DNA from 3 places in the Streptomyces sp. NPDC027189 genome. Region 1 is predicted to be linked to each of the others. Evidence: riboswitches for the same ligand, from Rfam matches in the RefSeq annotation. Region 1 holds a riboswitch; each other region holds the start of a gene.

Region 1 (9,773 bases):
CGGCAGGCGCTCGACATCGAGGAGACAGGAGTCGGCGCCGCGGTCCAGACGGACGGGCTGACAGTGGCGTAAACAGCCGCCGCACAGCCGCCCGACACCCCCGCGACTTCGAACATTCATCGAACGCCAGGCCAAGGCCGTGCCCACACTTCCCCGAAACACGGCCGAATGCCCGTTTCCTGCGAGCGGGAAACCTGCCGAAGATTGTCGCGCCCGCGTACCGCCGGGTACAGTCACCGCACTGCTCTGCCAGCCCCTGTTGTCGAGGCGAAAGAGAAGTTGGTGAACGACCGTCACCCGTCGGGGACCGTAACTCCCCCGGCCCCGGCTTCCGATGCCGCCTCGGCGCTCTACGCGCCGTACGGCGGGCAGGAAGCCCAGTACGGCGACTTCACCACGTACGACGGCTACTCCGCCACCGGTTTTGACACCGGCGCCACCGGCACGGGTACCGGCGCCTACGCGACCGCGAGCTTCGCGACCGATCCCCTCTTCGGCGACATGCCGGGCAACAGCACCGGTTCGTACGACGCCACACAGTGGAACACCGGCAGTCACCAGACGCTGAACTACGACCCGTACGCCGCGCAGCACCAGGCCGCGTACGACACCGGCAGCTACGCGACGACCACCTGGGCGGCCGGTTACCAGCAGCTCGCCGACATCCCCGCGCAGCATCCGGGCCCCGAAGCCTCTGGCCAGTGGGACGCGACCGCCTGGCTCCAGCCCGAGCAGCCGCTCGATGGGACCCGGCAGTGGAGCATCCCGGCCCAGAACACGGGCGCGTACGACGCCACGCAGTGGAACACCGCCGCCGGCCACGACACGTACCAGGCGTACGAGCATCCGCAGCCCGACGCGTACGAACAGCACCACCCGCAGCCGGACTCGTACGAGCAGCAGCACGCACAGCCCGAGTCGTACGAGCAGCAGCACGCACAGCCCGAATCGTACGAGCAGCAGCACGAGCCCTTCGACCAGCAGGCGACCGCCGCCTTCGAGCACGCCTCGTACGAGCAACCCGCCGCCGATGAGGACGAGTTCGAGACCGCGGACGACAGCGGTGAAGAGTACGAGACGCCGCTGCTCGACGACATGGAAGAGATCATCCCGGCCCCCCGCGCCGCGTCGCGGGCCGGTTCCCGCTCCCGTCGCCGCAGTCCCGCGAAACGTTCCGCTCTGCTGACCGTCGCGGTGCCCTCGGCCTGTGTGATGGGGGTCGCGGGGATCGCCGCCGCCTCCGTGGGCAGCATCGGCGGGGACGACAGCAAGGACACGACGGCCAGCGCGGCCGACGCGACCTCGGTGAAGCCGTCCACCGCCAACAACAAGCTGGACACCCAGCTCCAGAGTCTGTCCGCGGGCGCCGACGACTTCGCCGACCGGGCCAGCCGGACGCAGGAACGTATCGACCTCAAGGCCGAGCAGGAAGCCCAGAAGAAGAAGGCGGCGGAGGAGGCGGCCCGCAAGGAGCGGCTGCGCCCGAAGTTCGTGCTCCCGGTGACGCAGAAGGGGCTCAGCGCCTACTTCGGTCAGGCCGGCATCAACTGGATGTCCGTGCACACGGGCATCGACTTCCCGGTCTCTTACGGTACGACCGTGATGGCCGCGACCGACGGCACCGTCCGCACGCAGTGGAACAGCGCGTACGGGAACATGGCGATCGTCACCGCGAAGGACGGCACGGAGACGTGGTACTGCCACCTCTCCAGCTACCAGGTCGCCTCGGGCACCACTGTGAAGGCCGGTGACCCGATCGCGTTCTCCGGGAACTCCGGCAACTCCACGGGTCCGCACCTGCACTTCGAGGTCCGCCCTGCCGGTGGTTCGGCGATCGACCCGCTGCCGTGGCTGCGCAGCCACGGCCTGGACCCGACGTAAGACGCAACCGTCCGCCGGGCCCCAGCACCCCCGTACCGGCTACAGCTTCTCCACCGGCGCGTACCGCAGCAGCAAGCGCTTCGGCTTCGCCTCGCCGAAGTCGATCGTCGCCTCCGCGTTCGCGCCCGTCCCCTTCACGCCGACGACGGTCCCGAGACCGAACTGGTCGTGGGTGACCCGGTCCCCGACCGCCAGCGAGACGACCGGCTTCTCGGAGACACCGCGGCGCGTCGCGAACCCGGAGGCACCGGAAGCCGCGGACCGCGACCGCGAGGACGACAGCGACGCCGCGACACCCGAGACCGGACCCGACGACACGGGAGCCGTCGCGCCCGTGCGCTTCCACTCCAGGTGCGCGTCCGGGATCTCCTCCAGGAAGCGGGACGGCGGGTTGTACGAGGGCTGCCCCCACGCGCTGCGCATGGACGACCGGGTGAGATACAGCCGCTCCCGCGCGCGCGTGATGCCGACGTAGGCCAGGCGCCGCTCTTCCTCGAGCTCCTTCACCTGTCCCAGCGCACGCATGTGCGGGAAGACGCCGTCCTCCATGCCGGTCAGGAAGACCACGGGGAATTCGAGGCCCTTGGCGGTGTGCAGCGTCATCAGCGTGATGACGCCGTTGCCGTCCTCCTCGTCGGGGATCTGGTCGGAGTCGGCGACGAGCGCGACCCGCTCCAGGAAGTCGGAGAGCCCGCCCGCGGCCTCGCCCTCACCCGCCTCCTGCTCGAACTCCAGGGCCACGGCGGCGAGTTCCTGGAGGTTCTCGATACGGGTCTCGTCCTGCGGGTCGGTGGAGGCCTGCAGCTCGGCCAGATAGCCGGTGCGCTCGAGGACCGCCTCCAGGACCGTGGCCGGGCCGGCGCCCGACTCGACGATCGTGCGGAGGTCTTCCATGAGCGTGTTGAACCGCTTGACCGCGTTCGTCGAGCGCGCCGCCATCCCGTACGCCTCGTCGACGCGACGCAGGGCCTGCGGGAAGCTGATCTTCTCGCGCTGCGAGAGCGCGTCGATCATCGCTTCCGCGCGCTCGCCGATGCCGCGCTTGGGGACGTTGAGGATGCGGCGCAGCGGGACCGAGTCCTCGGGGTTGGACAGCACCCTGAGGTACGCCAGGACGTCACGGACCTCCTTGCGCTCATAGAAGCGGACGCCGCCGACGACCTTGTAGGGCAGGCCGACGCGGATGAAGACCTCTTCGAAGACACGGGACTGCGCGTTCGTACGGTAGAAGACCGCGACGTCGCCCGCCTTGGCCTCGCCCGCGTCGGTGAGACGGTCTATCTCGTCGGCGACGAACTGCGCCTCGTCGTGCTCGGTGTCGGCGACATAGCCCGTGATGTTCGAACCCGCGCCCGCGTTGGTCCACAGGTTCTTGGGGCGGCGGGATTCATTGCGCTCGATGACCGCGTTGGCGGCGGACAGGATGGTCTGCGTGGAGCGGTAGTTCTGTTCGAGCAGGATCGTCGTCGCGTCCGTGTAGTCCTCCTCGAACTGGAGGATGTTGCGGATGGTCGCGCCACGGAAGGCGTAGATCGACTGGTCGGCGTCACCCACGACGCACAGCTCGGCGGGGCCGAGGTTGTCCTCGCGGGGCGGCTCGTCCTCGGCGCGGGTACCGCGCGCCGGGCCGACGAGCTCCCGCACCAGCGCGTACTGCGCGTGGTTGGTGTCCTGGTACTCGTCCACCATGACGTGGCGGAAGCGGCGGCGGTAGTGCTCGGCGACGTCCGGGAAGGCGCGCAGCAGGTTGACCGTCGTCATGATCAGGTCGTCGAAGTCGAGCGCGTTGGCCTCGCGCAGACGCGACTGATACATCGCGTACGCCTGAGCGAGGGTCTTCTCGAAGCCGTCGGTGGCCTGGGCCGCGAAGTCCTCCTCGTCGATCAGCTCGTTCTTCAGGTTCGAGATCTTGGCGCTGAACGACTTCGGCGGGAAGCGCTTGGGGTCGAGGTCGAGATCACGGCAGACGAGCGCCATAAGACGCTTGGAGTCGGCGGCGTCGTAGATCGAGAAGGAGGAGGTGAAGCCGAGCTTCTTGCTCTCGCGGCGCAGAATCCGCACACACGCGCTGTGGAAGGTCATTACCCACATCGCGCCCGCGCGCGGGCCGACGAGGTGCTCGACGCGCTCCTTCATCTCGCCCGCGGCCTTGTTGGTGAAGGTGATCGCGAGGATCTGGCCGGGGTGGACATTCCGCTCGGCCAGCAGATAGGCGATCCGGTGGGTGAGCACGCGGGTCTTGCCGGAGCCCGCGCCGGCCACGATGAGCAGCGGGGAGCCGGAGTGCACCACGGCCGCGCGCTGGTTCTCGTTCAGCCCGTCCAGCAGCGCCGCGGAGTCCACGGCGGGCCGGTGCGCGCCGTCGCGGTAGTACGCGTCCCGGTCCGGCGGCACGTCGAACTTCCCGCCGAACAGATCGTCCGGAACGGGCTCCGGTACGTGATCGTCCTCGGGCGGCGGCGGGGGCTCTTCCTCGTGGGCCCGGGTGGGCTTGAGGTCCGCCAGGAAGCTGTCATCAAAGAGGCTGCTCATCGCTCTCCGAGTCTAGGCGGCCTCACTGACACCCCGCCGCCACCCTGAAAACTCGATCGGATCTCGTGACACGGATCAGAGCTCGACCGGGCCTCTTGACACGGCTCGGAAGCCGAGGATCTTCCGGAGTCGGCCGCCCGGCGTCTTCTCACCCTACGGAATCATCCCGTCGCGGTCGGCGATCGATCAGGCCGGCACGTACACGCCCTGAGGGGAGACGGGCACCAGGTCGCCACTCGCCGCACCGGCGACGATCTTGCGGCCGTCGGGGAGCGCGGAGCCGTCGCCCCGGAAGACCTTGGCGATCGCCACCGCGATGCCGATAACGAGGCACATGTCGCCGCCTTCCGGACAACTCGCCATAGATCTTTCCGGATTAACTGCCCAGGGTGACGCTCAGGGTCAAGGTCACGAAAATGTATCGGGCATATCGCACATCAAACTTCACAGAAGCCACATGAGTTGGCTAGCGTGCCGGGCAGGCCGCTCGACACCCACCGGCGAACGACGCCGGGCCGTGCGGCCTCCGCTCAATCCGGTGCGCCCCTGCGGCAGCCGGAGCCGGGGACCCAACCGACCTTGGGGTGAATCGGTCCAACTGCCCTGTGGGGCAAGGACCGTAGGGCAAACCTTCCGGATCCACCCGCCCGAACCCGACAGCTAACTCGGTAGGCGGATGACGGAAGGAGTCGCCTCTCTTGGCGTCGCATCGCAAATGGCGTCCTACGGGCACGCGCGTAGCAGGCATACGGACCCCCGCCCTCGCGACGGCGGCTCTCACCTCCGTCGCCCTGCTCTCCCAGACGGCGAACGCCGCACCCTCGGCCGAACCCAGGCCGAGCCTCGAAGAGGTCGAGAAGAAGGTCAACGACCTCTACCACCAGGCCGAGACGGCCACCGACAAGTACAACGCGGCCAAGGAGAAGACCTCCAAGCAGCGCAAGCAGGTCGACACCCTCCTCGACGACGTCGCCCAGCGCACCGACAAGCTCAACACCGCGCGTGAGGAGCTCGGTTCGTTCGCGGCGGCGCAGTACCGCACCGGGGCCGCCGCCCCCAACACCGCGACCCTCCTGCTCGCCGACAACCCGCAGGACTACTTCGACCAGACCCAGCTGATGAGCCGTCTGACCACCCGCCAGAAGGCGGCGGTCGACGACTACATCACCGATCAGGCCGCCACCACCAAGAAGCGCGCGGAGGCCGCCAAGAGTCTGGAGACGCTGACCAGCTCGCAGAACGCGCTCAAGACGTCCAAGGCCGACGTTCAGCACAAGCTCACCGAGGCCCGCGAACTGCTCTCGAAGCTGACCGCCGAGGAGAAGGCGCGGCTCGCGGCGATCGAGAAGAAGAAGCAGCAGGAGGCCGCGCGCAAGGCGGCGGAGCTGGCGCAGCAGCAGGCCGCCGCCGAGGCCGCGAAGAAGGCGGCCCAGCAGGAGTCCTCGTCGAGCACGACGACCGGCTCGTCGGACACCACGACCGGCTCGGGCACCACGACCGGCTCGGGCACCACGACCACCGACTCCTCGTACGCGACGAAGGCGGCGAAGGCGCTCGCGTTCGCCCGCGCGCAGATCGGCAAGCCGTACGTCTGGGGGGCGACCGGCCCGGACTCGTACGACTGCTCGGGTTTCACCCAGGCTGCCTGGAAGGCCGCCGGCGTCTCCCTGCCGCGCGTCACCTACGACCAGGTGAACGCCGGCACGACCGTCTCCCTGTCCGACGCCCAGCCCGGTGACCTGGTCTTCTTCTATGACGATGTCAGCCACGTCGGCCTGTACATCGGCAACGGGATGATGATCCACGCGCCCAAGCCGGGGGCGTACGTCCGCGAGGAGTCGATCTACTACGACGGCACGTCGGCGATCCACAGCGTGGTGCGCCCGGCGTAAGCCGTTCCGCGAGCAACGCATTGTGCGGGGCACGCGCGCGTGGGGCAGATCGTGCTCCACGCGCGGGTGCCCCGCGTTTTTGTGCCTCACGCGCGTGCCCGGCGTTTTCGTGCTCCACCCGCGCGTGCCCCCGCGTTTTCACGCTCCACGCGCGCGTGCCCCGCGGGCAACTCGTCCGAAGATCCCTAGCATCAGGCGCATGCCAGCCATCTCCCAGCTCCGCGCCTGGTGGGCGCAGCGGCCGCCCGCCGCCGGTGCCGCCGTCATGGCCACCGGCATCGTCTCGATCGGGCTGCACCTGACCGGCTACGAGACCCTGTCCCGTATCGCGCTGGCCCTGACCTGCGTCGCCTGGCTCGCGCTCGCCGCGGACTTCGTCGTACGCCTTCTGTGGGAGCGCGCGCGGTGGGTAAAGGAGGCTTGCACGCCTCCCGGGCTCACCGCCGTCGCGGCGACGACCGTGCTGGGGACCCGGCTGTCCGCGCTGGGGTGGCAGGAGCCGGCCGAGGCCCTGCTCGCGCTGTCGGCCGTGCTGTGGCCGGTGCTGCTCCTCGTCGTCGCACGGCACTGGAAGCGCCGTATGCCGGGAGGGGTGTTCCTGGTGTGTGTGGCCACGCAGGGACTCTCGGTGCTGTGCGCCACGCTCGCCGCGGCCGTGGGCCCGGAGTGGCTCGCGCACGCCGGGCTGGTGCTGTTCTGGCTGGGGATCGTGCTCTACGGAGTGGCGTTCACGCACTTCGACGTCCGGGAGGTGGTCCGGAGCTCCGGGGACCACTGGGTCGCGGGCGGCGCGCTCGCCATCTCGGCGCTGGCCGGGGCCACGCTCATCGCCGCGCATCACGTGAACCCGTACTTGTGGAACGACGACGACAGCGACGTCCTGCGCACCGTGACCGTCGCGCTCCTCGTGCTCGCCTTCGCCTCCTACTGCGTCCTCGCCGTCGCGGAGCTGGGGTGGCCGAGGCTCCGCTACGACGCGCGCCGCTGGGCGACCGTCTTCCCGATGGGGATGACGGCGGTGGCGTCTCTGTCGGCCGCGACCGCCCTCGGCGTCTCCTGGCTCAAGGGGCCCGGGCAGGTGCTGCTGTGGATCTCGGTGGCGGTGTGGCTGGCCGTCGCGGCGGGAGCGGTCCACGCGATGATCACGGCCGGAACGCACGGCCATACCGGATCGAACAGGCCGAGCGGCCCGCTCAGGTCCAGAGCACCGCGATGAAGATGTTCGCGGTGGTCAGCAGACCGACGAGCCCGAAGAGGCCCTTGTCCACCTTCTCGTCGTCCCGCTTCACATAGACGAGCCCCAGGATCACGATCAGCAGGGCCAGCTTCACGCCGATCTTGATGTTGTTGACCGGATTGTCGTCGGCCTGGTTGAGGCCAACCAGGACGACGCCGGTGACCAGCATGGTCAGCGCGCCGTGCAGCATCGCCGGGACGAAGCGGGCGGTGCCCTGGCCCATCGCCTTCATCTGGGTGAGGAAGCCGCCGAGGAGCGCGGCGATGCCGATGATGTGCAGGCCGACGAAGAGATGGATGAGTACGTCCATGAGGCCGGAGCCTAATCGGACGCCCCAGTCCTTATTGTCACCGGGCCACCCCTTGTAACCCGTAGCACCGGAGCACCCCCGGTTGTCCCGGATTCGCCGCATCGGTCATCGCACTGCGTGAAGTCGGCGGCGCAGGGCGGGGATCACGGTCACATACGGTCACTGGGCGATCCAGTGCCGCCAGTTCCGTACATGGCGTCACCAACCCCTCACCCCAGGTTTAGCGTCCTCCACCAGGTGACCGGCTCCCCACCGCCGCCCAGGCCAGGGGCGGCCGTCGGCCACCCCCGCCGAGAAGGTCCGGCGGCGGCCCGCTCCCCCTGTGTGGGCCGCCGCCGGACGTGTCACCGCCTGACCGCGCTCCCCTCGCGGTCGCACGGAAGGATGTGGGCCCTCGTGGCAGCGCACCGCAAGCCCAGTCAGCGCTCGCTCGGCGGAAACACGGCCCGCGCAGCCGCCACGATTGCGCTCGCGGGCGCGGCGACGGCGACCGGCTTCGACGGGACCGGGCATGCCGATCCGCAGCTGTCTCCGACGCAGGTGAAGGCCAAGGTCGACAAGTTGTACGAGGAGGCGGAGGTCGCCACCGAGAAGTACAACGGTGCCAAGGAGAAGGCCGACAAGGCGGAGGAGCGGCTCAATGCGCTGCGCGACGAGGCGGCGCGCAAGGAGGACCGGCTCAACTCGGCGCGGGACACGCTGGGTTCGATAGCCGCGGCGCAGTACCGCAGCGGCGGCCTCGACCCCGCGCTGCAACTGGCGCTCTCCGACGATCCCGACCGGTACCTGGAGGGGGCCGCGTTCGCCGAGCGGGCCGGCAGCCGGCAGGCGGCGGCCGTCGCGAGCGTACGCAAACAGCTGCGGGAGATCGAGCAGTTGCGCGGCGCCGCGCACGTCGAGCTCTCCTCGCTCAAGTCGCGGCAGGCCGAGCTGAAGCGGCACAAGAAGACGATCAACGGGAAACTCGACGCGGCACGGCGGCTGCTCTCACAGCTCGGCCCCGATCAGCGGGCACAGCTCGGCGAAACCGGTGGCGCCGGGCAGCACGCCTCACGCTCCGCGGCCCGCGACCTGGGCCCGATGCCACCGTCCAGCACCGCCGCCGCCCCCAACTCCCGTGCGGCGGCAGCCGTCTCGTACGCCTACCAGAAGCTCGGCAGCCCCTACGTCTGGGGGGCCACAGGCCCCGACGCCTTCGACTGCTCCGGCCTCGCCCAGGCCGCGTACCGCTCTGCGGGCATCTCCCTGCCACGCACGACCTATGCGCAGATCAATGCCGGCCGGCGCGTCTCACGCTCCGAACTCCTCCCCGGCGACCTGGTGTTCTTCTACTCGGGCATCAGCCATGTGGGCATCTACGTGGGCAACGGCATGATGATCCACGCACCGAACCCGACGGCTCCGGTGCGGGTGGCTCCGATCGACGAGATGCCGTTCGCGGGCGCCACTCGGGTGGTGTGACCCGGGGGCCTTCAGGTGACCCGCGTGGACTCTCAGTGGAGGTCTCCTAGCGCATCGCCGATCGCGGCCACTCCCTCGGCGATGGCCGTGGCCGGGGACGCGGCGTAGCCGAGGAGCAGTCCGGGCGGGCCCGGGCGGTGGCGGTGCCAGGAGAGCGGATGGGCCTTGACGCCGCGGGCGAGGGAGGCGGCGGCGAGGTCGGTGTCCGTCCATGTGGGCGCCCGGCCTCCCTCGAAGGTGATCAGCAGGTGGAGTCCCGCCGCGGCGCCGTGCACGACCGCGCCCGGCAGGTGGTCGCGGATCGCCGTGATCATGGCGTCGCGGCGGCGCCTGTGCCGGCGGCGCAACAGCCGTAGATGCCGCTCCAGTTCGCCCGACTCCATGAGCCGGGCGAGTACGAGCTGGGGCAGGGCGGCGTTGCCGAGGTCGGCGAAGCGTTTCGCCGACACCAGCGCGTCGT
Region 2 (9,773 bases), on a different contig from region 1:
CGGTCACGCCCGTGACACCGCCACCGCGCCGGTGCAGCCGGGACAGCAGGGCGATCCCGATCGCGCCGGACTGGGCGAACAGGCCTATCCGCCCGGGGCGCGGCATCTCCGGGGCGAGCGAGGCGTTGAGGCGGACCTCGGGGGACGTGTTGATGACCCCGAAGGCGTTGGGGCCGATGATGCGCATGCCGTACGTACGCGCCTGGCGCACGAGTTCGCTCTGGCGCTCGCGCCCTTCGGGGCCGCTCTCGGCGTACCCGGCGGACACGACCACGAGCCCCTGCACCCCGTGCTCGCCGCACTCGGCGACGACCTCGGGGACGAGCGGCGCGGGCACCGCGACGACGGCGAGGTCGACGGGTTCGTCGATGTCGCGGATGGAGCGGTGCGCGGGGACTCCGTCGAGCTCCTTCTCGTCGAGCGCCTTGTTCACCGCGTACAGACGGCCGGTGAATCCGGCGTCGCGGAGGTTGGTGAGGACGCTGCGGCCGACACCGCCGGGTGTGCGGCCCGCGCCGATGACGGCGACCGAGCCGGGTGCGAGCAGCCGCTGCACGGACCGGGCCTCGGCGCGCTGCTCCCGCGCGCGCTGCACGGCGAGCGACCGGTCGGTGGGTTCGAGGTCGAACTCCAGGCGTACGACGCCGTCCTCGAAGTGCCGCTTCTGCTGGTAACCGGCGTCCGTGAACACCTTGATCATCTTGGTGTTGGCGGGCAGCACCTCGGCGGCGAACCGGCGGATGCCGCGCTCGCGGGCCACGGCAGCGATGTGTTCCAGGAGGGCGGAGGCGACACCGCGGCCCTGGTGCGCGTCCTGCACGAGGAAGGCGACCTCGGCCTCGTCGGCGGGCGCGGAGGCGGGCAGGCCGTCGGCATTAATGCGGTCATAGCGTACGGTGGCGATGAACTCGCCGCCCACCGTGGCCGCGAGACCCACCCGGTCCACAAAGTCGTGGTGCGTGAAGCGGTGGACATCCTTGGCGGACAGTCGTGGGTACGGCGCGAAGAAGCGGTAGTACTTCGACTCGGCCGAGACCTGCTCGTAGAAGCTGACCAGGCGGTCGGCGTCATCAATGGTGATGGGCCTGATGCGTGCGGTACCACCGTCACGCAGCACCACGTCCGCCTCCCAGTGAGCGGGGTACTCGTGCCGGTCCGACGAGGTCTGCATGGGCCCCAGAGTACGGCTCGCATCCGACAACGGCGCGAGGCAGTCTGTGGGGAACGGACGTCGGATCGAGGCCGCGATCCGACCACACTCCGGACGGGACGAAGGACCGCTCCGGAGACGCTTCACGATATGGGACACTGGTCTAGACAACCCTGAAAACCTGAAGGGCAGCATCACATGGCTGAGCGCCGCGTCAACGTCGGCTGGGCCGAGGGCCTTCACGCCCGCCCCGCTTCCATCTTCGTCCGGGCCGCGACGGCCTCCGGTATCCCCGTGACGATCGCCAAGGCCGACGGCAACCCCGTCAACGCGGCCTCCATGCTCGCCGTCCTCGGCCTGGGCGCCCAGGGCGGCGAGGAGATCGTCCTCGCCTCCGACGCCGAGGGTGCGGACACCGCCCTCGACCGTCTGGCGAAGCTGGTCGCCGAGGGTCTAGAGGAGCTCCCCGAGACCGTCTGAGCACACGCCTGTGCACCTGAACCGGCGCCGCTCTCGCGGAGGCGGTTGCGCGCCGTTGGGGTTGCTCAATTGATGGTGGCGGTGGTTTTCGTCCAAAAGCCGCCGCCCCGCACGCATATAGAAGGGCTCGCCTGAAAACATCGGGCGAGCCCTTCGCTTTTCCCTATTGCGGGCAGCAGAAATAGTCCCCCGAGAATTACCCCTCTTTGTATACGGCGCCCGTGTTAATGCCGCGGGCCCGTCATGTTTACGGGAGGTTGCGAAGTCCTCACACGGTCCGGACGATCTCCGCCGCCGGGAAAACGGAGCCGGTGCGCGGCCGCGGCACGCTCGGTGTGCAGGGCCGTGATCGCCCGGGCCCGCTCGCTGTCGCCGCGCGCCACGGCGTCCACGATGCCGCCGTGTTCCGCCCAGGACTCCGCGGGGTTGGCCGACGCCTCCACCGCGTACATCCACGCGATCTTGTGCCGCAGCTGGGCGAGCGTGGAGGTGAGCGCGGGGCTTCCGGAGGCCTGCGCGAGGGTCTCGTGGAACCAGCCGCCCAGCGAGCGCAGATCCTCGCTGTGGCCCCTCCTGGACCGCTCCTGCCCCAGCCTGACCAGGCCTCGGAGCACCTTGAGGTGGGCCTCGGTACGGCGCTGCGCGGCCCGCGCGGCGCCCAGCGGCTCAAGGAGCATGCGCATCTCCAGCAGGTCGGAGGCCTCCTGCTCGGTGGGCTCCGCGACGCACGCGCCCGCGTGCCGGCGGGTGACGACGAAGCCCTCGGCCTCCAGCGTCCGCAGGGCCTCGCGCACGGGGACGCGCGAGACGCCGTAGCGACGCGCGAGCAGTTCCTCGGTGAGCCGGCCGCCTCGCTCGTAGACACCCGCGACAATGTCGTCACGGATCGCCGTGCATACCGAGTGCGCCGGAATACGCATGACCGGACCTCCGCTTTAATCCCCGCGAAACGCCATCGATTGACGCTTGTTCAGTGACTCTATTGCAGGGAGCCGGAATTTCCGATGGCAGGCCGGAATCCATGGATATTTTTTGGACACACGGCCGCGTGAAACGACGATGCCCCGGCTCGGCGAGCCGGGGCAACGGAACTGATGAAGCGCTCGTCAGACGTTCACACCGTGCGAGCGAAGGTACGCGACCGGATCGATGTCCGAGCCGTACTCCGCGGTCGTGCGGGCCTCGAAGTGGAGGTGCGGCCCGGTCGTGTTGCCGGTGGACCCGGAGAGGCCCACCTGCTGGCCCGGGGTGACCGTCTGGCCCACGGAGACGCCGATGGACGACAGGTGCCCGTACATCGTGTACGTGCCGTCGTGCATCTTGATGACGACCTGGTTGCCGTACGCGCCGCCCCAGCCGGCCGTGACGACCGTGCCGGAGCCGACGGCGTGCACCGAGGTGCCGGACGCGGCGTGGAAGTCGACGCCGGTGTGGCTGCCGGAGGACCAGAGGCTGCCGCCGGCCTTGTAGCCGGTGGAGATGTACGAGCCGGTGATGGGCAGGACGAAGGTGTTGAGGCGCTTGCGCTCGGCTGCACGGGCGGCACGCTCCTTGGCCTCGCGCGCCTCCTTGGCCCTCTCCGCGGCCTGCTTGCGGGCGGCCTCCTCGGCCTTCTTCCGCGCGGCGGCCTCGTCGGCGGCGCGCTGCTGCGCGACGGCCTGCGCGTCGATCTTCTCGGCGAGAGTGTCGCCGATGGTGATGATCGGAGTCAGCCCGGTCTGCTCGGCGGAGGTGTCCGCGGCCAGTGCCGGGGCGGCCAGGGTTCCGATGACGCCGGTGGTGGTGAGCGCCGCGACGCCGACGGCGTTCGTGGTCGTGCGCTTCACGCGGCTCGGGCGACGGTGCTTCCCTGTGCCACAGGTGAACGCCATATAGGGGCTGATCCTTTCCTTCCTTCTCGCCTACCGGGTTAGCTGACGGGTTCGGAGCAGGAAGGTCTCCTACGGACTCCCTCCGGGGAGGGCGTCCGATTCACCCCAGGGACTGCGTATGGGTCCCCGGCTCCCCTGGCTCGCGCCGTACGGGGACTCGGCGATGACTGTCCGGTGCCGCGGGCGCGGCGCACTGCCTGACGAACAGCCGGATCGACGCTAAACGGGGCATCTTTCAATCAACAAACGGATCACGGCTTTTGTAGCGCATGCCACAGGGCAGACGGGCAACCTCCGTATCAATACGGACATCTTGGGGACGAAGTCCGGAAAGAGACACGAAGTCCGGGCAAAAGGAGACCCAGGTGACTCTTCAGTCACCTGGGTCCTCAGGGAGTCGCGCTGCTCTACTCGGCCCGGACGACGGTGACTTCACCGATTCCGAGCGCCTTGACGGGCTCCTCGATCTGCGCGGCGTCACCCACCAGGACGGTCACCAGACGGTCCACCGGGAAGGCGTTCACGGCGGCCGCGGTGGCCTCCACGGTGCCTGTCGCGGCGAGCTGCTGATAGAGCGTCGCCTGGTAGTCGTCCGGCAGGTACTGCTCGACCTGGTCGGCGAGCGTGCTCGCGACGGCCGCCGCGGTCTCGAACTTGAGGGGCGCCACACCCACCAGGTTCTGTACGGCGATGTCGCGCTCGGCGTCCGTCAGGCCCTCGGCGGCGAGGGTACGCAGCACCTTCCACAGGTCGTCGAGCGCCGGACCGGTGTTCGGCGTGTCCACCGAGCCGCTGATGGCGAGCATCGCGACGCCCGTGCCGTCCGGAGCGGAGCGCAGCACCTGGCCGAACGCCCGCACACCGTAGGTGTAGCCCTTTTCCTCGCGCAGGACGCGGTCCAGGCGTGAGGTGAGGGTGCCGCCGAGGCAGTACGTGCCGAGCACCTGGGCGGGCCAGACGCGGTCGTGCCGGTCGGCGCCGACGCGGCCGATGAGCAGCTGCGTCTGGACGGCTCCGGGGCGGTCCACGATGATCACACGGCCGGTGTCGTCGGCGCTCACCGGCGGCACGGGGCGCGGCTCGGCGGACGAGGCGGTCCAGGAGCCGAGCGTGTCGGCGAGCAGCGCGTCGAGGTCGACATCGGTCAGGTCACCGACGATGACGGCGGTGGCCGTCGCGGGGCGTACGTGCTTCTCGTAGAAGGCGCGTACGGCCGCCGAGTCGATCTTCTGGACGGTCTCCTCGGTGCCCTGTCGCGGGCGCGACATGCGCGAGGCCGCCGGGAACAACTCCTTGGAGAGCTCCTTGGCCGCGCGGCGGGCCGGGTTGGCCGTCTCGTGCGGGATCTCGTCCAGGCGGTTGCGGACCAGTCGCTCGACCTCGCTGTCCGCGAATGCCGGCGCCCTCAGGGCGTCGGCGAGCAGACCGAGTGCCTTGGGCAGGCGCGAGGCGGGCACTTCGAGCGACAGGCGTACGCCGGGGTGGTCGGCGTGCGAGTCGAGGGTGGCGCCGCAGCGCTCCAGCTCGGCGGCGAACTCCTCGGCGGAGTGCTTGTCGGTGCCCTCGGAGAAGGCTCGCGCCATGATCGTGGCGATGCCGTCGAGGCCCGCCGGTTCGGCCTCCAGCGGCGCGGCGAGGATCACCTCGACTGCGACGACCTGCTGGCCGGGGCGGTGGCAGCGCAGGAGCGTCAAGCCGTTGTCGAGCGTGCCGCGCTCGGGCGACGGGAAGGCCCACGGCTTGGCCTCGCCGGCCTGGGGCTGCGGGTGGAAGTCCATGGTGGCGAGCTCGGTCACTTCGCCGTCTCCTCGTCGGTGTCGTCAGCGGCGTCGGTGTCTTCGGGGGCGATCGGCTCGTAGACGAGCACCGCTCGGTTGTCGGGGCGCAGGCGGGCCTTGGCGACCTCCTGGACCTCCTCGGCAGTGACCTCCAGGACGCGCTGCACGGCGGTCAGGGCGAGCTGCGGGTCGCCGAACAGGACGGCGTACCGGCACAGTTCGTCGGCACGGCCCGCGACGGTGCCGAGCCGGTCCAGCCACTCGCGCTCCAACTGGGCCTGGGCGCGCTCCATTTCCTCGGCCGTGGGGCCCTCCTCGGCGAACCGGGCGAGCTCCTCGTCCACGGCGGCCTCGATGACCGGGACCTCGACGTCGCCGGACGTCTTCACGTCCAGCCAACCCAGGGAGGGCGCTCCGGAGAGCCGCAGCAGACCGAACCCGGCCGCGACGGCGGTGCGGTCGCGGCGTACGAGCCGGTTGTAGAGCCGCGAGGACTCGCCGCCGCCGAGGACGGTGAGCGCCACGTCGGCCGCGTCGGACGCGCGCGTGCCGTCCTCCGGGAGCCGGTAGGCGGCCATCAGGGCGCGCGCGGGGACCTCCTCCTCGACGACCTCGCGCAGCTGCTCGCCGATGGTCTCGGGCAGCGAGCCGTCACGCGGGGCGGGCTTGCCGTCGTGCCCCGGGATGGAGCCGAAGTACTTCTCGATCCAGGCGAGCGTCTGCCCCGGGTCGATGTCGCCGACGACCGACAGCACCGCGTTGTTGGGCGCGTAGTAGGTGCGGAAGAACGCGCGGGCGTCCTCCAGGGTGGCCGCGTCCAGGTCCGCCATCGACCCGATCGGGGTGTGGTGGTACGGGTGGCCCTCGGGGTACGCCAGCGCGGTCAGCTTCTCGAACGCGGTGCCGTAGGGCACGTTGTCGTACCGCTGCCGGCGCTCGTTCTTGACGACGTCCCGCTGGTTCTCCATGGACTCGTCGTCGAGTGCCGCGAGCAGCGAGCCCATGCGGTCGGCCTCCAGCCAGAGCGCGAGCTCCAGCTGGTGGGCGGGCATGGTCTCGAAGTAGTTGGTGCGCTCGAAGCTCGTGGTGCCGTTGAGCGAGCCGCCCGCGCCCTGGACGAGCTCGAAGTGCCCGTTGCCGTGGACCTGCTTGGAGCCCTGGAACATCAAGTGCTCGAAGAGGTGAGCAAGGCCGGTACGGCCCTTGACCTCGTGGCGTGAGCCGACGTCGTACCAGAGGCACACCGCCGCGACCGGGGTCAGATGATCCTCGGAGAGCACCACGCGCAAGCCGTTGGCCAGGCGGTGCTCGGTCGCTGTCAGGCCGCCGGAGCCTGCCTCAGCTGTGGCCGTGTGACCCATGGGCATGTACGTCCCTTCGATCGCGGAAACTGCGTATTTCCTGTCGGTCCTGCCACTGTATGCAAGCGCGCCGACGGCTGGCGAAGTTCCCGCACCTCGTACGCCGAGAGCGAGACTCGCGTACGTCACAGCCGTGTCCCAGGAGGCCCTCCGAGGCCCGCTACGGACGGGTCGCGGTCCGCGTTGTCAGTGGGGCGGTCCACAATGGTCCGCGTCAGATCCCGTTCATGCCCCGGCAGAGACTGTGAAGGAGCCGCAGCAGCGATGGCCCGCCGCAGCACGAAGACCCCGCCGCCCGACGACTCGTACGAGGAGAAGATCCTCGACATCGACGTCGTGGACGAAATGCAGGGCTCCTTCCTCGAGTACGCGTACTCGGTCATCTACTCGCGAGCCCTGCCGGACGCACGTGACGGCCTCAAGCCCGTGCACCGCCGCATCGTGTACCAGATGAACGAGATGGGCCTGCGCCCCGACCGCGGCTATGTGAAGTGCGCCCGCGTCGTCGGCGAGGTCATGGGTAAGCTCCACCCGCACGGAGACGCGTCGATCTACGACGCGCTGGTGCGCCTGGCCCAGCCCTTCTCGATGCGCCTGCCGCTGGTCGACGGGCACGGGAACTTCGGTTCGCTCGGCAACGACGACCCGCCGGCCGCCATGCGTTACACCGAGTGCCGGATGGCCGACGCGACGTCACTGATGACCGAGTCGATCGACGAGAACACGGTCGACTTCGCCCCGAACTACGACGGCCAGGAGCAGGAGCCGGACGTCCTTCCGGCGGCGTACCCGAACCTGCTGGTCAACGGCTCGTCCGGCATCGCGGTCGGCATGGCCACCAACATGCCGCCGCACAACCTCGGCGAGGTCATCGCCGCCGCCCGCCACCTCATCCGGTACCCGGGCGCCGACCTCGAGACGCTGATGAAGTACATCCCGGGCCCCGACCTGCCCACCGGCGGCCGGATCGTCGGCCTCTCCGGGATCAGGGACGCGTACGAGTCGGGCCGCGGCACCTTCAAGATCCGCGCCACGGTGTCGGTGGAGAACGTGACCGCGCGCCGCAAGGGCCTCGTCGTCACCGAACTGCCCTTCACCGTCGGCCCGGAAAAGGTGATCGCGAAGATCAAGGACCTGGTCGGCAACAAGAGGCTGCAGGGCATCGCCGATGTGAAGGACCTCACGGACCGCGCGCACGGCCTGCGCCTGGTCATCGAGATCAAGAACGGCTTCGTGCCGGAAGCGGTCCTGGAGCAGCTCTACAAGCTGACGCCGATGGAGGAGTCCTTCGGCATCAACAACGTGGCACTGGTGGACGGCCAGCCGCTCACCCTGGGGCTCAAGGAGCTCCTGGAGGTCTACCTCGACCACCGCTTCGACGTCGTGCGCCGCCGCAGCGAGTTCCGCCGCGGCAAGAAGCGCGACCGGCTGCACCTGGTCGAGGGCCTGCTCGTCGCCCTCCTGGACATCGACGAGGTCATCCGCCTCATCCGCTCCAGCGAGAACTCGGCGCAGGCCAAGGAGCGTCTGATCGAGCGCTTCTCGCTGAGCGAGATCCAGACGCAGTACATCCTGGACACGCCGCTGCGCCGCCTGACCAAGTTCGACCGCATCGAGCTGGAGTCGGAGCGCGACCGGCTCAACGGCGAGATCGACGAGCTGACCGGGATCCTGGAGTCGGACGCGGAGCTGCGCAAGCTGGTCTCCGGCGAACTGGCCGCGGTGGCCAAGAAGTTCGGCACCGACCGGCGCACGGTGCTCCTGGAGTCCGCGGGCACCGCCGCCGCGACGGTCCCGCTCCAGGTGGCGGACGACCCGTGCCGGGTGCTGCTGTCCTCGACGGGTCTCCTCGCCCGCACGGCCAACGGCGACCCCTTCGGGGAAGCCGAGGACGCCAAGCGCACCAAGCACGACGTGATCGTCTCCGCGGTGCCCGCGACGGCCCGTGGCGAAGTCGGCGCGGTCACCTCTTCGGGCCGCCTGCTCCGGCTGAACGTGATCGACCTCCCGCAGCTGCCGGAGACCGCGGCGCGGCCCAACCTCTCCGGGGGCGCGCCGATTTCGGAGTTCCTGTCCTCCCTGGAACCGGACGAGACGGTGATCTGCCTGACGACGCTCGACGAGTCGTCGCCGGGTCTGGCGCTCGGCACGGAGCAGGGTGTCGTCAAGCGCGTGGTACCCGACTACCCCTCGAACAAGGAGGAGTTGGAGGTCGTCACGCTCAAGGACGGCGACCGGATCGTCGGCGCGGTCGAGCTGCGCACCGGCGAGGAGGACCTGGTCTTCATCACGGACGACGCCCAGCTGCTGCGCTACCAGGCCTCGCAGGTGCGCCCGCAGGGCCGTGCGGCGGGCGGTATGGCGGGCATCAAGCTCGCCGACGGCGCGAAGGTGATCTCCTTCACGGCGGTCGACCCTGCGGTGGACGCGGTGGTGTTCACGGTGGCGGGCTCGCGCGGCACGCTGGACGACTCCGTCCAGACCACGGCCAAGCTGACCCCCTTCGACCAGTACCCCCGAAAGGGCCGCGCCACGGGTGGCGTGCGCTGCCAGCGGTTCCTGAAGGGCGAGGACTGCCTGTCGCTGGCCTGGGCCGGCGCGACACCGGCCCGGGCCGCACAGAAGAACGGCACACCCGCCGAGCTGCCGGAGATGGATCCGCGCCGCGACGGCTCGGGCGTGTCGCTGGCGAAGACGGTCTCGGTGGTGGCGGGCCCGGTGTAGCTCAGCCGACCGCTTCGAGGCCTTCGGGCTCCTCGTCCTGTACGTGGCTGCCCTGCCCTACGTGACTGTCCTGCACGTAGCGAAGAACGCCCCACATGCTGTGCTCGTCGGCGTGTGGGGCGTCGTCTTTGCACGCCTCCAGTTCCTTGGTCAGAGCCGCCGTGTCGATGCCGGAGCCGATGAGGACGAGCTGGGTGAGACGCGCCTCGGCACGGCCCCATGGCTCCGGGTAGAAGCGCAGGAACCGCCCCACGGCATGCACGGCGTACCGATTCACGCTGTCCTGGACGCCGAAATCGACGTACCCCTTGATGCGGTAGAGCCCCTCGGGCCTGCTGTCGAGGAAGTCCATCAGCCTGCGGGGGCCGAGCGGCACTTCGGAGGTGAAGGAGAGGGTGTCGTAGGCGGA
Region 3 (9,773 bases), on a different contig from region 1:
AGCTCGCGGATCTCCGGGTGGTGTCGAAACAGGTGCGAGTAGAAGTACTTGACCGCGAACTCGGCCCGTCTCTCGACGATCGCGAAGCTGGATCTGAGTATTTCGGGGTCCACGGCGCGAATGTAGGGAGTTGTCGAGCCGCGTAGTCAAACAGCAGGTGATTTGCGGACAGCCGGACTCAAAGTGGGTGGGGTTTCGTGGAGGGCGGGGATGAGTACCGTTGGTCCAGCCCGTCGGGGATCAACGCGTTTGGATGGACGGGGAGTTGGCGGCTCTGGTCCGGGCACCGCAGGGCTGCCGGCCCGGGCCGCCGGCAGGCTCCGGCCTCGCCGGCCCAGGTGCGACGGTCGGGCTGCCGCCGAGCCCGTGCCGATACCGTCAGGGAGTGACCGACCAGCCCCAGCCCCCCAGCACCGCCCCCGAACTCTTCACCTGGGAGTTCGCCACCAACCCCTACCCGGCGTACGCCTGGCTCAGGGAGCACGCCCCTGTGCACAGGACCCGGTTGCCCAGTGGGGTGGAGGCCTGGCTGGTCACCCGGTACGTGGATGCCAAGCAGGCGCTCGCGGACGCGCGGCTGTCCAAGAACCCCGCCCATCACGACGAGCCCGCGCATGCGAAGGGGAAGACCGGTATCCCCGGTGAGCGCAAGGCCGAGTTGATGACGCATCTGCTGAACATCGACCCGCCGGACCACACCCGGCTGCGGCGGCTGGTCAGCAAGGCGTTCACGCCCCGGCGCGTAGCCGAGTTCGCGCCGCGAGTGCAGGAGCTCACGGACCACCTGATCGACCAGTTCGCCGACAAGGGCTCCGCCGATCTCATCCACGAGTTCGCCTTCCCGCTCCCCATCTACGCCATCTGCGACCTGCTCGGCGTCCCCCGTGAGGACCAGGACGACTTCCGGGACTGGGCCGGGATGATGATCCGGCACGGGGGAGGGCCGAGGGGCGGTGTGGCGCGGTCCGTCAAGAAGATGCGGGGGTATCTCGCCGAGCTGATCCACCGCAAGCGCCGGCTCCTGCCCGACCGGCCCGCCCCCGGTGAGGACCTCATCTCCGGGCTCATCCGCGCCTCCGACCACGGCGAGCACCTCACCGAGAACGAGGCCGCCGCCATGGCCTTCATCCTGCTGTTCGCCGGCTTCGAGACGACCGTCAATCTCATCGGGAACGGCACCTACGCCCTCCTCACCCACCCCGAGCAGCGCCGGCGACTGCAGGCCTCCCTTGCCGCCAAGGAGACCGGACTCCTCGAAACCGGCGTCGAGGAGCTCCTGCGCTACGACGGCCCCGTCGAACTGGCCACGTGGCGGTTCGCGACCGAGGCGGTCCGGATCGGCGGGCAGGACATCGCGCCCGGCGACCCCGTCCTCGTCGTACTGGCGGCAGCGGACCGTGACCCCGAGCGGTTCCAGCATCCGGACACGCTCGACCTCTCGCGGCGTGACAACCAACACCTCGGGTACGGCCACGGCATCCACTACTGTCTCGGCGCGCCGCTCGCCCGACTGGAGGGCCAGACCGCGCTGGCCACCCTGCTCACCCGTCTTCCCGATCTCCAACTCGCGGGAGATTCGGCTGATTTGCGCTGGCGCGGCGGGCTCATTATGCGTGGATTGCGCACACTTCCCGTGGAGTTCACGCCTCCGCTTGACTTGTCCCGTCCGTAATGAGCGGACACGCAGGGGACAGCCTCTCAGCAGCGAAAAAGTGACACTTCATCAACTCTGTGATCTTCACGTGATCTACGCTGTATCGACTTGTGACAAGCGTTCGAGTGCGGATACGTTCACCCATCAACGCGGCCCATCCGTCGCTGCAGTCGCGGTAGCGGCTGTCGTCACCTGCTGTCACGCGAAAGGCTTCCGCATGCTCTCCGGGAACGGCCGTCATCGTCGCCCCCGTCAGGCCCCGGCCCTCATCGTCGCCGCAGGAGTGACCGGATCGGCCATCGCGATCCCGTTGCTCGGCGCCACCAGCGCGAGCGCGGCCGACGGCACCACCTGGGACCGGGTCGCGGAGTGCGAGAGCGGCGGCGCCTGGAGCGCGAACGACGGCAACGGGTACTACGGCGGGCTGCAGTTGACCCAGGAGAACTGGGAGTCGTACGGCGGCCTCGAGTACGCCCCGAGCGCCGACCAGGCCAGCCGCTCGCAGCAGATAGCCATTGCCGAGAAGGTCCTCGACGGCCAGGGCCTCGCCGCCTGGCCCACCTGCGGACCGCTCTCCGGGCTCAGCAAGAGCTCGGGCTCGGTCGAGGTCGACACGGGTGTGGCGGGCGACTCATCGAGTTCTTCCGATTCATCTGACTCGTCCGGTTCGTCTGCTGAGTCTGGTTCATCCGACTCGTCCGGCTCCGACTCCTCGTCCGACGCCTCCTCGGATGCGACCGAGAACTCGACGAAGTCCGACACCTCACAGGATTCCGACAGCTCGGATACAGAAAAGCCCAAGAGTGACGAGTCGGACAAGTCCGGCCAGAACGACGACTCTTCGGCCGCGTCCGACAGTGCGTCGTCCGGCGCCGGGCGCCACCGTGGCGACAGCGCCGACGAGGACGGGACGGAGGGCGCGACCGACGGTCGTACGGACGGCGCTTCCGGGCGGCACGCCTCGCGCGGCTCCGGCGCCTCCCGTGACGCCGCCGACGGCTCCTATGTCGTGCGCGCCGGGGACAGTCTCTGGGCCATCGCCGACTCCCTTGACCTCAAGGGTGGATGGGCCGAGCTGTACGCAGAGAACAAGGAAGCGGTCGGCACCGATCCCGACCTCATCCTTCCCGGTCAGACGCTTGCAGTTGGTGCTGAATCGGGCGAAAAGTAGCGGGAGTTCGCGTCCCGGTTCGCCGTGGAATGTCCGGTTTGGCGCGAGTGAGATATGAGTCTCAGAAGCCCTGATCGTCTTTGAAATTCCGCCGATTGCATGTCTACGGTCATGACCGCTCGCCACAGCGGGCCCCGACGGTCGCAACGCCGAATCCTGCCAACGGCCGTACGGGAACAGTCGACGCGTCAGCGCCGTAGGCAGGAGCGGGGGACCCAAGGTAAGCGCCGCGCCCGGTAGTTGACCGGGAGTGGCTTGGGGTGAAGCCGTGCGCCAGTGGCGTACGACCGGGCACTCACCCGCCCGAACCCGACAGCTCACCTCGCAGGCGTCGGTGAGGGGATCTCTCCATGCTGTTTTCCAGCAAGGGCAAGCACCGCCGCCCGGCCGTCCTCAATCGGACTACCCGTCTCGCAACGCTCGCCGGCGTCACCGGTGTCGCCATCGCCGCCCCGCTGATGGCGGCCGGCAACGCCTCCGCCGCCACCGCCTCCGAGTGGGACGTCGTCGCCCAGTGCGAGTCCGGCGGCAACTGGTCCATCAACACCGGCAACGGCTACTACGGCGGCCTGCAGTTCTCGCCCTCCACCTGGGCCGCGTACGGCGGTACCGCCTACGCCGCCACCGCCGACCAGGCGTCCAAGTCCGAGCAGATCGCCATCGGCGAGAAGGTCCTCGCCGCGCAGGGCAAGGGTGCCTGGCCGACCTGCGGCACGGGCCTGTCGGGCGCCGCGTACACCGGTGGGACCTCCAGCAGCTCGCAGAGCACGACCCCGAGCACCACCACCCGGACGACGGAGCAGCCCGCCTCGCGTTCGGCCGAGCGCCCGGCCGCCAAGACCGTCACCACCCCGACCGGCAAGAAGGTCAAGAAGGGTGACGGCGAGTACAAGGTCGTCAAGGGTGACACCCTCAGCTCGATCGCCGAGAAGAAGCACGTCAAGGGTGGCTGGCAGCAGCTGTTCAAGCTGAACAAGGACATCATCGACGACGCCGACTTCATCTACCCGGGTCAGCAGCTTCACCTCGGCTGAGTGCGCGGCTGACAGCTCAGCCGGGCATTCGGCGGATTGCCCGGCGGAGTAAGAGCTCCCTCATCGAGGAGGCCTCCATACTGGAGACCTCGTGAGGGTCCCCCGTCCCCACGGGCTCCCCGCTCCGGTGCGTGTTCCCCCGCACGCGCCGGAGCGGGGCTTTTTGTGCGTGGCTCTCGTGCGCTTTCATATGCGGCTCTCGCGCGCGGGGGTTTCGTGTACGGGGCAGGTTTTTGTTCCGTTCGGAAACAATTTACTCTCGGTTCTGCCCAAGGGGTGGTCGACCGGCTGGCCGATCCCTCCGAGGCGGTTAGGCTCATCTCGCGGAGCCGACCGCGGCTCCGTGCACTACGGGCCCCGCGGCCCCGCGTACCCGCGTCACATCCCAGAAGGAGATGCTCGTGCCGTCCATCGACGTCGTCGTAGCCCGGGAAATCCTGGACTCCCGAGGCAACCCCACGGTCGAGGTCGAGGTCGGCCTCGACGACGGCAGCACGGGTCGTGCCGCCGTCCCGTCCGGCGCCTCCACCGGCGCCTTCGAGGCCATCGAGCTCCGCGACGGTGACCCCAACCGCTACCAGGGCAAGGGTGTCGAGAAGGCCGTCCTCGCCGTCATCGAGCAGATCGGCCCGGAGCTCGTCGGTTACGACGCCACCGAGCAGCGCCTGATCGACCAGGCGATGTTCGACCTGGACGCCACCGACAACAAGGGCTCGCTCGGCGCCAACGCCATCCTCGGCGTCTCGCTCGCCGTCGCGCACGCCGCCTCCGAGGCCAGCGACCTCCCCCTCTTCCGCTACCTCGGCGGTCCGAACGCGCACCTGCTGCCCGTTCCGATGATGAACATCCTGAACGGCGGCTCGCACGCCGACTCGAACGTGGACATCCAGGAGTTCATGATCGCCCCGATCGGCGCGGAGTCCTTCTCCGAGGCCCTGCGCTGGGGCGCCGAGGTCTACCACACCCTCAAGAAGGTGCTGAAGACCAAGGGCCTGTCCACCGGCCTCGGCGACGAGGGCGGCTTCGCCCCGAACCTGGAGTCCAACCGCGCCGCGCTCGACCTCATCGTCGAGGCCATCAAGCAGGCCGGTTACATCCCCGGCGAGCAGATCGCGCTCGCCCTCGACGTCGCCGCGTCCGAGTTCTACAAGGACGGCAAGTACGAGTTCGAGGGCAAGTCCCGCTCGGCCGCCGAGATGACCGAGTACTACGAGGAGCTCGTCTCCGCGTACCCGCTGGTCTCCATCGAGGACCCGCTGTACGAGGACGACTGGGCCGGCTGGAAGGTCATCACCGACAAGCTGGGCGACAAGGTCCAGATCGTCGGCGACGACCTCTTCGTCACCAACCCGGAGCGCCTGGCCCGCGGCATCGAGGAGGGCTCCGCCAACGCCCTGCTCGTCAAGGTCAACCAGATCGGCTCGCTGACCGAGACCCTGGACGCCGTCGAGCTGGCCCAGCGCAACGGCTTCAAGTGCATGATGTCGCACCGCTCCGGCGAGACCGAGGACGTCACCATCGCCGACCTCGCCGTCGCGGTGAACTGCGGCCAGATCAAGACCGGCGCCCCGGCCCGCTCGGACCGCGTCGCCAAGTACAACCAGCTGCTGCGCATCGAGGAGATCCTCGACGACGCCGCGGTGTACGCCGGCCGCTCGGCCTTCCCGCGCTTCAAGGGCTGAGTGTTCCCGCACGTCCGCTCCGCGCACCGTCGGAGCGGCAAGGGCTGACCCGCACAGGGCCAAGCCTTAGCCAGTCGTACGTACGTCCCCGTATTCGGTCCCGTACCGTGTGCGGGGACGTACGCACGTGACGGGCTTGCACTGGGGAGGCGGGACTCATGGCCGTGAAGGACCGGGACCGGTTCTCCACCGCGACCAGGCTGCGGCTGCTCGGCGAGCAGACGGCGGCCCGTGTCTACCGTTCCCAGACCAAGCGGCAGGCCCGCCGCTCGCGGCTGACGGGCCGGGCCGCGCTCCTGGCTCTCGTCCTGTGCTCCCTGATCGTGGCCCTCGCGTATCCGATAAGGCAGTACGTGTCCCAGCGGGCCGAGATCGCCGATGTGGAGCGCCAGCGGGAGCAGGCCCGCGAGCGGGTCGAGCAGCTGCGCGATCTCAAGGCGCGCTGGCAGGACGACGCGTACGCCGAGCAGCAGATCCGGCAGCGGCTGCACTATGTGATGCCGGGCGAGACCGGCTACGTCGTGATCGACCCGGACGCGTCGAAGCAGGCCCGCGCCGACAAGGGGTCGGCCGCCCGTCCCTGGTACGCCAATGTCTGGGACGGCGTGGACAAGTCCGACGCCGCCGACCAGTGAACTGACCAGAAAGACAAGTGACTCACGGCATGGAAACGCCACCGCCGCCCACCCCGCGCACCGAGCCGACCGACGCGGACGTCGAGGCCTTCAAGCAGCAGCTGGGCCGGCCGCCCCGCGGATTGCGCGCGATCGCGCACCGGTGCCCTTGCGGGCAGCCGGACGTCGTCGAGACGGCGCCGCGTCTTCCCGACGGGACGCCGTTCCCGACGACGTACTACCTGACGTGTCCGCGGGCCGCGTCCGCGATCGGCACGCTCGAGGCCAACGGTGTCATGAAGGAGATGACGGACCGGCTGGCGACCGATCCCGAGCTGGCCGCCGCGTACCGCGCCGCCCACGAGGACTACATCGCGCGCCGCGACACCATCGAGGTCCTGGAGGGCTTCCCGAGCGCGGGCGGCATGCCGGACCGGGTGAAGTGCCTCCATGTCCTGGTGGCCCACTCCCTGGCCGCGGGGCCCGGAGTGAACCCCCTCGGGGACGAGGCCATCGCGATGCTGCCGGAGTGGTGGCGCAAGGGGGCGTGCGTGGTCCCCGTGGACGGGACCTGACCCTCCGCCTCACTTGAGGCAGGGCTTTCTTCGCCCCCCGGCGCCTCTCTCAGGAGCGCGGGGAACTGCGCGACAAGCCCGCACCGACCCGCACCAAAAGAGCAGCCCGGGGGCTGGGGGGGCAAAGCCCCCCGGGTACGGGAACGGGTAGGGGCGGAGGGGGCGAGAACCATCACGACAGGAGACCGGACACCATGACCAGGGTCGCTGCCATCGACTGCGGCACCAACTCCATCAGGCTGCTCGTCGCCGACGCGAACCCGCGGACGGACGAACTCGTCGAGCTGGACCGCAGGATGACGATCGTGCGGCTCGGCCAGGGCGTAGACCGGACCGGACGGCTCGCGCCGGAGGCGCTGGAGCGGACGTTCGCCGCCTGCCGGGAGTACGCGGCGATCATCAAGGAGCACGGCGCGGAGCGGCTGCGTTTCGTGGCGACCTCGGCCTCCCGGGACGCCGAGAACCGGGACGAGTTCGTACGCGGGGTGCTGGACATCCTCGGGGTCGAGCCGGAGGTCATCACCGGGGACCAGGAGGCGGAGTTCTCCTTCACCGGCGCGACCAAGGAGCTGACGGGCCGGCACGACCTGGCCAAGCCCTTCCTCGTCGTGGACATCGGCGGCGGGTCGACCGAGTTCGTCGTCGGCGACGACCACGTGCGCGCGGCGCGCTCCGTCGACGTCGGCTGCGTACGGATGACCGAGCGGCACCTCGTACGGGACGGGGTCGTCACCGACCCGCCCACCGAGGAGCAGATAGCGGCGATGCGCGCCGACATCGAGGCCGCGCTCGACCTCGCCGAGGAGACGGTCCCGCTGCGCGAGGCACACACGCTGGTGGGCCTCGCCGGCTCCGTCACCACGGTCGCGGCGATCGCGCTGGGGCTCGACGCATACGACTCCACGAAGATCCACCACTCCCGGATCACGTACGAGCGGGTCAAGGGCATCACCGACGCCCTTCTGAAGGCCACTCATGAACAGCGCGCCGCGCATCCGGTGATGCACCCGGGGCGCGTCGACGTGATCGGCGCGGGCGCCCTCGTCCTCCTCGCGATCATGGAGCGGAACGACGCCCATGAGGTCGTCGTCAGCGAGCACGACATCCTCGACGGGATCGCCTGGTCCATCGCCCAGGGCTTCTGAACTGTGGCGTGGGCCATGGCCCGGCCGTGGCCTGGGTCTCCTTTGGCTACTTGTCGGTAGCCTCGGCTGAGCGGGTCGGATAGCGTATGAGCGCGCCCGAGGGGCACTGAAATGCCCCTCGGCGACGAGCCGTCGGGAAACTTCGTGAAGTTCTTCACAAGGAAAAAGGCCCTGCTGGGCGAGGATTGGGCCTCCGGGGTCACCGTGGAGGGCTCGGGCGGCCTGGGAACGTGCTCACGGCAGTGTTTCGAGGGTGTCGCCGGAGGGTGAAACGGGGACCTGGTCCGGTCGGTTCGAAAGGCCGGAGCGGCAGCTCACGCGGTGTTGACAACGGTCCGCACTGCACGGTGGTTCCCCGCTGTCGCCATGACCTGGGTCACGTGGGTCGCGCAGTGTAGCAGAGCCCCTGCCCAAGCTTGTGAAGGGGCGCACGAGCGACCCCCCAGGACCGGGTGGATACTCGATGGCATGAGCACCACGGAGCGTCCCAGGATCCTCGTAGTAGGCGGTGGGTACGTAGGCCTGTACGCAGCTCGGCGCATTCTCAAGAAGATGCGCTATGGAGAGGCGACCGTCACGGTCGTCGACCCCCGGTCGTACATGACCTACCAGCCCTTCCTCCCCGAAGCCGCCGCCGGCAGCATCTCCCCGCGGCATGTCGTCGTCCCGCTGCGACGCGTGCTCCCCAAGGCGGAGGTCCTCACCGGCCGGGTCACCACCATCGATCAGGACCGCAAGGTCGCCACGGTCGCCCCCCTCGTGGGTGAGGCGTACGAGCTGCCTTTCGACTACCTCGTCATCGCGATGGGCGCGGTCTCCCGCACCTTCCCGATCCCCGGCCTCGCCGAGCAGGGCATCGGTATGAAGGGCATCGAGGAGTCTATCGGCCTGCGCAACCACGTACTTGAGCAGCTCGACAAGGCCGACTCCACGACCGACGAGGACGTCCGGCGCAAGGCGCTCACGTTCGTCTTCGTCGGCGGTGGCTTCGCGGGTGCGGAGACCATCGGCGAGGTCGAGGACATGGCCCGCGACGCGTCGAAGTACTACACCAGCGTGTCCCGCGAGGACATGCGCTTCATCCTCGTCGACGCCGCGGACAAGATCCTTCCCGAGGTCGGCCCGAAGCTCGGCCAGTACGGCAAGGAGCACCTGGAGAGCCGCGGGGTCGAGATCTACCTCTCGACGTCCATGGACTCCTGCGTCGACGGCCACGTGGTCCTCAAGAACGGTCTCGAGGTCGACTCCAACACCATCGTGTGGACGGCCGGCGTCAAGCCGAACCCCGTTCTCTCCCGCTTCGGTCTGCCGCTCGGCCCGCGCGGTCACGTGGACACCCAGACCACCCTCCAGGTGCAGGGCACGGACTACATCTGGGCCGCCGGCGACAACGCCCAGGTGCCGGACGTCGCCGCCCGCAAGGCCGGTGTCGAGAACGCCTGGTGCCCGCCGAACGCGCAGCACGCGCTGCGTCAGGCGAAGGTCCTCGGCGACAACGTGGTCTCCGGTATGCGGGGCTTCCCGCAGAAGGAGTACTCGCACTCCAACAAGGGTGCGGTGGCCGGTCTCGGCCTCCACAAGGGCGTCGCGATGATCGTCATGGGCAAGATGAAGATCAAGCTCAAGGGCCGCCTGGCGTGGTACATGCACCGTGGCTACCACGGGCTGGCCATGCCGACCTGGAACCGGAAGATCCGAGTCTTCGCGGACTGGACGCTCGCGATGTTCCTCAAGCGTGAGGTCGTCTCGCTCGGTGCCATCGAGTCTCCTCGCGAGGAGTTCTACGAGGCCGCCAAGCCGGCGCCGGCGCCTGCGCCCGCCGCGGCTGCGCCCGCCGCCAAGACCGAGGAGAAGGCCAAGGCCTCCTGACCTCCGGTCACTGAACGCCCCGAAGGGGC

Evidence for each region. Region 1 has a riboswitch for cyclic di-AMP ahead of ACZ4RZ_RS03495 (C40 family peptidase). Riboswitches for the same ligand answer to the same signal wherever they lie in the genome.
Region 2: it holds a riboswitch for cyclic di-AMP, as region 1 does, so the genes downstream of both, ACZ4RZ_RS42705 (M23 family metallopeptidase) here and ACZ4RZ_RS03495 (C40 family peptidase) in region 1, are expected to answer to the same signal.
Region 3: it holds a riboswitch for cyclic di-AMP, as region 1 does, so the genes downstream of both, ACZ4RZ_RS26185 (transglycosylase family protein) here and ACZ4RZ_RS03495 (C40 family peptidase) in region 1, are expected to answer to the same signal.

The regions. Positions count from the first base shown of each region.
Region 1 covers NZ_JBVHRI010000001.1:770,682-780,454, forward strand. The annotation lists gene ACZ4RZ_RS03475 (esterase/lipase family protein) at 1-72, shown strand, start outside; gene ACZ4RZ_RS03480 (M23 family metallopeptidase) at 283-1,881, shown strand; gene pcrA (DNA helicase PcrA) at 1,921-4,413, opposite strand; gene ACZ4RZ_RS03490 (hypothetical protein) at 4,600-4,749, opposite strand; cyclic di-AMP (ydaO/yuaA leader) riboswitch at 4,931-5,103, shown strand; gene ACZ4RZ_RS03495 (C40 family peptidase) at 5,112-6,305, shown strand; gene ACZ4RZ_RS03500 (tellurite resistance/C4-dicarboxylate transporter family protein) at 6,505-7,521, shown strand; gene ACZ4RZ_RS03505 (hypothetical protein) at 7,499-7,852, opposite strand; gene ACZ4RZ_RS03510 (C40 family peptidase) at 8,249-9,313, shown strand; gene pdxR (MocR-like pyridoxine biosynthesis transcription factor PdxR) at 9,346-9,773, opposite strand, start outside.
Region 2 covers NZ_JBVHRI010000031.1:7,003-16,775, forward strand. The annotation lists gene ACZ4RZ_RS42690 (bifunctional acetate--CoA ligase family protein/GNAT family N-acetyltransferase) at 1-1,171, opposite strand, end outside; gene ACZ4RZ_RS42695 (HPr family phosphocarrier protein) at 1,349-1,630, shown strand; gene ACZ4RZ_RS42700 (GntR family transcriptional regulator) at 1,855-2,550, opposite strand; gene ACZ4RZ_RS42705 (M23 family metallopeptidase) at 2,737-3,501, opposite strand; cyclic di-AMP (ydaO/yuaA leader) riboswitch at 3,515-3,674, opposite strand; gene ACZ4RZ_RS42710 (M16 family metallopeptidase) at 3,909-5,297, opposite strand; gene ACZ4RZ_RS42715 (M16 family metallopeptidase) at 5,294-6,640, opposite strand; gene ACZ4RZ_RS42720 (DNA gyrase/topoisomerase IV subunit A) at 6,905-9,364, shown strand; gene ACZ4RZ_RS42725 (CobW family GTP-binding protein) at 9,366-9,773, opposite strand, start outside.
Region 3 covers NZ_JBVHRI010000011.1:170,535-180,307, forward strand. The annotation lists gene ACZ4RZ_RS26170 (globin domain-containing protein) at 1-113, opposite strand, end outside; gene ACZ4RZ_RS26175 (cytochrome P450 family protein) at 386-1,672, shown strand; gene ACZ4RZ_RS26180 (LysM peptidoglycan-binding domain-containing protein) at 1,872-2,825, shown strand; cyclic di-AMP (ydaO/yuaA leader) riboswitch at 3,008-3,171, shown strand; gene ACZ4RZ_RS26185 (transglycosylase family protein) at 3,176-3,859, shown strand; gene eno (phosphopyruvate hydratase) at 4,255-5,541, shown strand; gene ACZ4RZ_RS26195 (FtsB family cell division protein) at 5,700-6,176, shown strand; gene ACZ4RZ_RS26200 (DUF501 domain-containing protein) at 6,206-6,730, shown strand; gene ACZ4RZ_RS26205 (Ppx/GppA phosphatase family protein) at 6,925-7,875, shown strand; gene ACZ4RZ_RS26210 (NAD(P)/FAD-dependent oxidoreductase) at 8,344-9,744, shown strand.